3 regions of the Lysinibacillus sp. FN11 genome follow, and region 1 is predicted to be linked to each of the others. Evidence: a T-box and tRNA genes for the amino acid it is inferred to sense, from the RefSeq annotation. Region 1 holds a T-box; the other regions hold tRNA genes.

The links. The T-box of region 1 lies ahead of argS (arginine--tRNA ligase). A T-box ahead of a tRNA ligase gene usually reads a tRNA of that ligase, here a tRNA-Arg.
Region 2: it encodes a tRNA-Arg, which carries the amino acid that the T-box ahead of argS (arginine--tRNA ligase) is inferred to sense. The anticodon was not compared.
Region 3: it encodes a tRNA-Arg, which carries the amino acid that the T-box ahead of argS (arginine--tRNA ligase) is inferred to sense. The anticodon was not compared.

The regions. Positions count from the first base shown of each region.
Region 1 is NZ_CP102383.1:1,826,577-1,828,825, forward strand. It holds gene NP781_RS09795 (FAD-dependent oxidoreductase) at 1-726, shown strand, start outside; T-box leader at 714-933, shown strand; gene argS (arginine--tRNA ligase) at 978-2,249, shown strand, end outside.
Region 2 is NZ_CP102383.1:3,799,365-3,801,613, forward strand. It holds rRNA gene NP781_RS19995 (16S ribosomal RNA) at 1-679, opposite strand, end outside; tRNA gene NP781_RS20000 (tRNA-Gly) at 877-950, opposite strand; tRNA gene NP781_RS20005 (tRNA-Arg) at 968-1,044, opposite strand; tRNA gene NP781_RS20010 (tRNA-Leu) at 1,063-1,148, opposite strand; tRNA gene NP781_RS20015 (tRNA-Lys) at 1,215-1,287, opposite strand; tRNA gene NP781_RS20020 (tRNA-Gln) at 1,303-1,377, opposite strand; tRNA gene NP781_RS20025 (tRNA-Asp) at 1,383-1,458, opposite strand; tRNA gene NP781_RS20030 (tRNA-Glu) at 1,489-1,560, opposite strand; tRNA gene NP781_RS20035 (tRNA-Asn) at 1,562-1,638, opposite strand; gene NP781_RS20040 (SprT family protein) at 1,730-2,191, opposite strand.
Region 3 is NZ_CP102383.1:4,432,637-4,434,885, forward strand. It holds rRNA gene NP781_RS23220 (23S ribosomal RNA) at 1-218, shown strand, start outside; rRNA gene rrf (5S ribosomal RNA) at 334-449, shown strand; tRNA gene NP781_RS23230 (tRNA-Val) at 460-535, shown strand; tRNA gene NP781_RS23235 (tRNA-Thr) at 539-614, shown strand; tRNA gene NP781_RS23240 (tRNA-Lys) at 621-696, shown strand; tRNA gene NP781_RS23245 (tRNA-Leu) at 714-798, shown strand; tRNA gene NP781_RS23250 (tRNA-Gly) at 836-910, shown strand; tRNA gene NP781_RS23255 (tRNA-Leu) at 916-1,004, shown strand; tRNA gene NP781_RS23260 (tRNA-Arg) at 1,012-1,088, shown strand; tRNA gene NP781_RS23265 (tRNA-Pro) at 1,098-1,174, shown strand; tRNA gene NP781_RS23270 (tRNA-Ala) at 1,195-1,270, shown strand; rRNA gene NP781_RS23275 (16S ribosomal RNA) at 1,414-2,249, shown strand, end outside.

The sequences.
Region 1 (2,249 bases):
TCACTTGCAGCTGGTAGTGCACGTATTGTTCCAACAGGGATGGTAACAGGTGAAGCGGCTGGGACTGCGGCTGCTCTTGCACAGAAGCACGATGTAACCTTTAGAGACATGAGTAAGGATAAACCATTAATCGCTACATTACGAAAGCAATTGGCTAAACAAGGTGCCTATGTTGATTCATTTTCAATTGAGTATCCATATCAAGGAGAATGGTATGATGAAGCCATTCAAACGCTCATTAATTACGGCCTTGTAGTGGGCGGCTATGATAATGACTTAAAAGTAAACAGTAAGGCGACGAAAATAAAGTTTGCTAAAATGTTAAAAGAGAGTATGTTACGTGCTGGTGGAGAAAGTGGATCAGGAATGAAGGACCAACTCGAAATTGTCATCAATAAGGTTTATAATCAAGGTGATGAAGCTATTGAGCGAGATGAGCTGGCTCAATATTTGGCCGACGTCCTTATCGGTGAATCCAATGCGACCAGCTGGGATAGATTAGTAGAAAAAGGAATTATCACGGAGAAAGTAGCGAAGAAAGTCTCTGACAATAAGGAATTAAAATTAAAAGAGATGTATGCCATTATGGCTGATGTGATTCAGTATGTAGAAAAAAGCGTTCCTCCTCGTGAGGAGCGTTTTTTGCTGAAACGGCAACGTAAAAAATGGTTGACGCCAATAAGGAAATCCTGTAATATATGTCAAAATCATAGAAAAATTCGATGAAAAAGAGAGTAATTGATGGAATGACTGGCAAGCGAGTTAGGGATGGTGGGAGCCTAATGCAGGAACCATGAATGAAGCGCACTTTGGAGAAGGTTCTCGAACAAGTAGTAGAGAATAGCGGGGCGTCACCTCGTTAACAACGGAAAGTGGTCATGTTACATGACAACTAGAGTGGTACCACGGGATTATCATGCTCTCGTCTCTAATTATAGAGGCGAGGGCTTTTTTATTTGAACAGGAGGAGGAGTAAAATGAATCAACTAATCGCCAACAGTATAGCAGTCGCATTAAAGCAACAAATAATAGGAGAGGAAATAGTGTTATTATTAGAAAAACCCAAAAGTTTGGAGCTTGGGGACGTAGCCTTTCCATGCTTTACTCTAGCAAAAGTGTGGAAAAAATCACCGCAAAGTATTGCAGCACATATTGCAAGTCAAATAAATCATGACAGCATTGAGCGTGTGCAAGCTGTTGGTGGCTATGTCAATATTTTTCTCGATCAACAAAAGGTGACCCAACAGGTGTTAAGCAAGATTCTGCGCGACAAGCAACAATATGGTACTACTCCAACAAAGATGGGAGCGGTCGTCTTGGATTTTTCCTCTCCTAATATCGCCAAGCCTTTCTCAATGGGACATTTACGTTCAACGGTCATTGGCAATGCCTTAGCAAATATTGCAGAAAAAAATGGCTATCAAGCCATTCGTATTAATCATTTAGGGGACTGGGGTACACAGTTTGGCAAGCTTATTGTTGCTTATCAGCTTTGGGGTGATAAACAGGCCATTTCAGCGTCACCGATAGAGGAGTTATTAAAGATTTATGTGAAGTTTCATGAAGAGGCAGAGCAAGACCCAACGCTCAATGAACAGGCTCGTGCCGCCTTTAAAGCATTGGAGGACGGTAATGAAGAGGCACAGGCATTATGGCAATGGTTCCGAGATGTGTCATTCGTAGAATTTCAAACAATATATGAGCTATTAGGAATTCATTTTGATGCCTTTACAGGTGAAGCCTTTTACAATGACAAAATGCCATCCGTTGTTACAGAATTAAAAGAAAAAGGGCTCCTCGTGGAATCAGAAGGTGCGTATGTGGTGGAGATGGAGGAGATGCCTCCATGTTTAATAAAGAAAACGGATGGGGCCACGCTTTATGCGACGCGTGATTTAGCAGCTGCCCTGTATCGCAAACAGCACTACCAGCCCCAAAAGATGTTCTACGTTGTTGGCAATGAGCAGTCCCTCCACTTTAAACAACTTTTTCAGGTCATCGAAAAAATGGGCTATCCTTGGGCAAAGAATTTGCAACATGTGTCATTTGGCATGATGCTGAAGGATGGTAAAAAAATGTCGACGCGTAAAGGCAAAGTGGTGCTATTAGCTGATGTACTAGCAGAAGCTATAACGACAGCACAGCGTAATATGGAGCAGAAAAATCCTTCTCTGCCTAATAAAGAGCAAGTCGCAAAGCAAGTGGGGGTTGGAGCGGTAATTTTTAATGATTTAAAAGCCCATCGTCTA
Region 2 (2,249 bases), 2.0 Mb from region 1:
CTTTCCTCTTCTGCACTCAAGTCCCCCAGTTTCCAATGACCCTCCACGGTTGAGCCGTGGGCTTTCACATCAGACTTAAAGGACCGCCTGCGCGCGCTTTACGCCCAATAATTCCGGACAACGCTTGCCACCTACGTATTACCGCGGCTGCTGGCACGTAGTTAGCCGTGGCTTTCTAATAAGGTACCGTCAAGGTACAGCCAGTTACTACTGTACTTGTTCTTCCCTTACAACAGAGTTTTACGATCCGAAAACCTTCTTCACTCACGCGGCGTTGCTCCATCAGGCTTTCGCCCATTGTGGAAGATTCCCTACTGCTGCCTCCCGTAGGAGTCTGGGCCGTGTCTCAGTCCCAGTGTGGCCGATCACCCTCTCAGGTCGGCTACGCATCGTCGCCTTGGTGAGCCGTTACCTCACCAACTAGCTAATGCGCCGCGGGCCCATCCTATAGCGACAGCCGAAACCGTCTTTCAGTCTTTCACCATGAAGTAAAAGAGGTTATTCGGTATTAGCCCCGGTTTCCCGGAGTTATCCCAAACTATAGGGTAGGTTGCCCACGTGTTACTCACCCGTCCGCCGCTAACGTCAAAGGAGCAAGCTCCTTTTCTGTTCGCTCGACTTGCATGTATTAGGCACGCCGCCAGCGTTCGTCCTGAGCCAGGATCAAACTCTCCATAAAAGAAATTTGATTAGCTCAAATTGTTTTGCTGGCATCATGTTTGATGTCCAAAATTGTGTTTCGTTCACTAGCTAAACTAGCTACTTAAAACTTTATTGATTACGTTTTGCTTGTTCAGTTTTCAAGGTTCATGTCGTTGCCCTTTTGGACAACTATTTAAATTTATCATACAACCAAGAGGTTGTCAATACTTTTTTTGGAGCGGGTGATGAGAATCGAACTCACGACATCAGCTTGGAAGGCTGAGGTTTTACCATTAAACTACACCCGCATATATTTTCTTAAAAATGGCGCGCCCGGCAGGAGTCGAACCCACAACCTTCTGATCCGTAGTCAGACGCTCTATCCAATTGAGCTACGGGCGCATATGAAATTAATTGACTTGGTGCGGCCGAGAGGACTTGAACCTCCACGGGGTTGCCCCCACTAGGCCCTCAACCTAGCGCGTCTGCCGTTCCGCCACGACCGCATTCGATTAGTAACTTTTTTATTATACTATGATAATTCGAAAAGTCAACTCTTTTTCTTAAAGAGATGAGCCATGAAGGACTCGAACCTTCGACCCTCTGATTAAAAGTCAGATGCTCTACCAACTGAGCTAATGGCTCGAATTAAGAAATGAATGGCTGGGGTACTAGGATTCGAACCTAGGCATGACGGAATCAAAATCCGTTGCCTTACCGCTTGGCTATACCCCAATAAGTGGCGGTCCCGACCGGGATCGAACCGGCGATCTCCTGCGTGACAGGCAGGCATGTTAACCGCTACACCACGGGACCAAAATATTATTTACATTAAATTATGAAAAATGACCCCTACGGGATTCGAACCCGTGTTACCGCCGTGAAAGGGCGGTGTCTTAACCACTTGACCAAGGGGCCATGGCTCCGAAGGCAGGACTCGAACCTGCGACAACCTGATTAACAGTCAGGTGCTACTACCAACTGAGCTACTTCGGAATAATTCATGTTATGTTGTCGCCGTTATCTTGTCGACTTTTACTATTATAGGGACAACTCAACAAAACGTCAACTATTTTTCAAACTTTTTTTACTCCACTAATTTTAATTTCCCCAAACACTTACTGCAACAATACTTTTCAACATTCATTTTTATTTTCCGTATATATAATTGGTGGCAATTGACACAAGTATATGTATAGCGTCGTCGCTGTTTTTTAACTGTAGCTTTAGAGACATGTAAAACTGCACAAAATCGGGGGGCATCTACTTTCCTTAATAATTCTCTAAAATCTTTATCTCGATGCTGATACCCTTTACCTTCAATATGTAGGTGATAATGGCATAATTCGTGTAAAACAATACCTTGAATTTCCTCCAAACCATATAACTCATAGGCTTTAGGATTAATCTCAATATTATGGGATTGTAAAAGATATCGTCCTCCCGTTGAACGTAATCTCGCATTAAAGTAGGCTTGATGCAGAAATGGCCTCTGAAAGTTTTCTAAAGATAAGCGACGAACAAGCTCTTGTAATTCTTGATTGTCCATAGTAATCACCTCTAACAACAAGAATACCACACTGCGTAGTATAGACAGTGTGGCAAAA
Region 3 (2,249 bases), 2.3 Mb from region 1:
CGCTGGTGTACCAGTTGTCTTGCCAAAGGCATCGCTGGGTAGCTATGTGTGGACGGGATAAGTGCTGAAAGCATCTAAGCATGAAGCCCCCTCAAGATGAGATTTCCCATTACGCAAGTAAGTAAGATCCCTCAAAGACGATGAGGTAGATAGGTTCGAGGTGGAAGTGTGGTGACACATGGAGCTGACGAATACTAATCGATCGAGGACTTAACCAAAAAAGTTTGAAGCATTCAATGCACCGTTTATCCAGTTTTGAAAGAACAAGTAAGTTTTAAAAAAAGCTTGTATTTATACTGAAATATGGTATAATAAATCTTGTCTTTTAATAAGTCTAGTGATGATGGCAAAGAGGTCACACCCGTTCCCATACCGAACACGGAAGTTAAGCTCTTTAGCGCCGATGGTAGTTGGGGGCTTCCCCCTGCGAGAGTAGGACATCGCTAGGCATAATACCCAGGAGGATTAGCTCAGCTGGGAGAGCATCTGCCTTACAAGCAGAGGGTCGGCGGTTCGAGCCCGTCATCCTCCACCATATGCCGGTTTAGCTCAGCAGGTAGAGCAACTGACTTGTAATCAGTAGGTCGTGGGTTCGATTCCTATAGCCGGCACCATTTTTCGAGCCATTAGCTCAGTTGGTAGAGCATCTGACTTTTAATCAGAGGGTCGAAGGTTCGAGTCCTTCATGGCTCACCATTTTCAAATAATAATAAGCGGGTGTGGCGGAATTGGCAGACGCACTAGACTTAGGATCTAGCGCCGCAAGGCGTGGGGGTTCGACTCCCTTCACCCGCACCATTATTTTCATTGCCAGATAAAAAAAGCTTATGCACATGCGGAAGTAGTTCAGTGGTAGAACACCACCTTGCCAAGGTGGGGGTCGCGAGTTCGAACCTCGTCTTCCGCTCCAAATGTGCCGGGGTGGCGGAACTGGCAGACGCACAGGACTTAAAATCCTGCGGTAGGTGACTACCGTACCGGTTCGATTCCGGTCCTCGGCACCATTTAAATGCGCCCGTAGCTCAATTGGATAGAGCGTCTGACTACGGATCAGAAGGTTATGGGTTCGACTCCTGTCGGGCGCGCCATAATAACAACGGGAAGTAGCTCAGCTTGGTAGAGCACTTGGTTTGGGACCAAGGGGTCGCAGGTTCGAATCCTGTCTTCCCGACCATTTCCTAAAAATAAAAAAACGGGGCCTTAGCTCAGCTGGGAGAGCGCCTGCCTTGCACGCAGGAGGTCAGCGGTTCGATCCCGCTAGGCTCCACCAATTCAAATAAATGAACCTTGAAAACTGAACAAGCAAAACGTAATCAATAAAGTTTTAAGTAACTAGCTTCGGTTAGTGAACGAAACACAATTTTGGACATCAAACATGATGCCAGCAAAACAATTTGAGCTAATCAAATTTCTTTTATGGAGAGTTTGATCCTGGCTCAGGACGAACGCTGGCGGCGTGCCTAATACATGCAAGTCGAGCGAACAGAAAAGGAGCTTGCTCCTTTGACGTTAGCGGCGGACGGGTGAGTAACACGTGGGCAACCTACCTTGTAGTTTGGGATAACTCCGGGAAACCGGGGCTAATACCGAATAATCTCCTTTACTTCATGGTGAAGGACTGAAAGACGGTTTCGGCTGTCGCTATAGGATGGGCCCGCGGCGCATTAGCTAGTTGGTGAGGTAACGGCTCACCAAGGCGACGATGCGTAGCCGACCTGAGAGGGTGATCGGCCACACTGGGACTGAGACACGGCCCAGACTCCTACGGGAGGCAGCAGTAGGGAATCTTCCACAATGGGCGAAAGCCTGATGGAGCAACGCCGCGTGAGTGAAGAAGGTTTTCGGATCGTAAAACTCTGTTGTAAGGGAAGAACAAGTACAGTAGTAACTGGCTGTACCTTGACGGTACCTTATTAGAAAGCCACGGCTAACTACGTGCCAGCAGCCGCGGTAATACGTAGGTGGCAAGCGTTGTCCGGAATTATTGGGCGTAAAGCGCGCGCAGGCGGTCCTTTAAGTCTGATGTGAAAGCCCACGGCTCAACCGTGGAGGGTCATTGGAAACTGGGGGACTTGAGTGCAGAAGAGGAAAGTGGAATTCCAAGTGTAGCGGTGAAATGCGTAGAGATTTGGAGGAACACCAGTGGCGAAGGCGACTTTCTGGTCTGTAACTGACGCTGAGGCGCGAAAGCGTGGGGAGCAAACAGGATTAGATACCCTGGTAGTCCACGCCGTAAACGATGAGTGCTA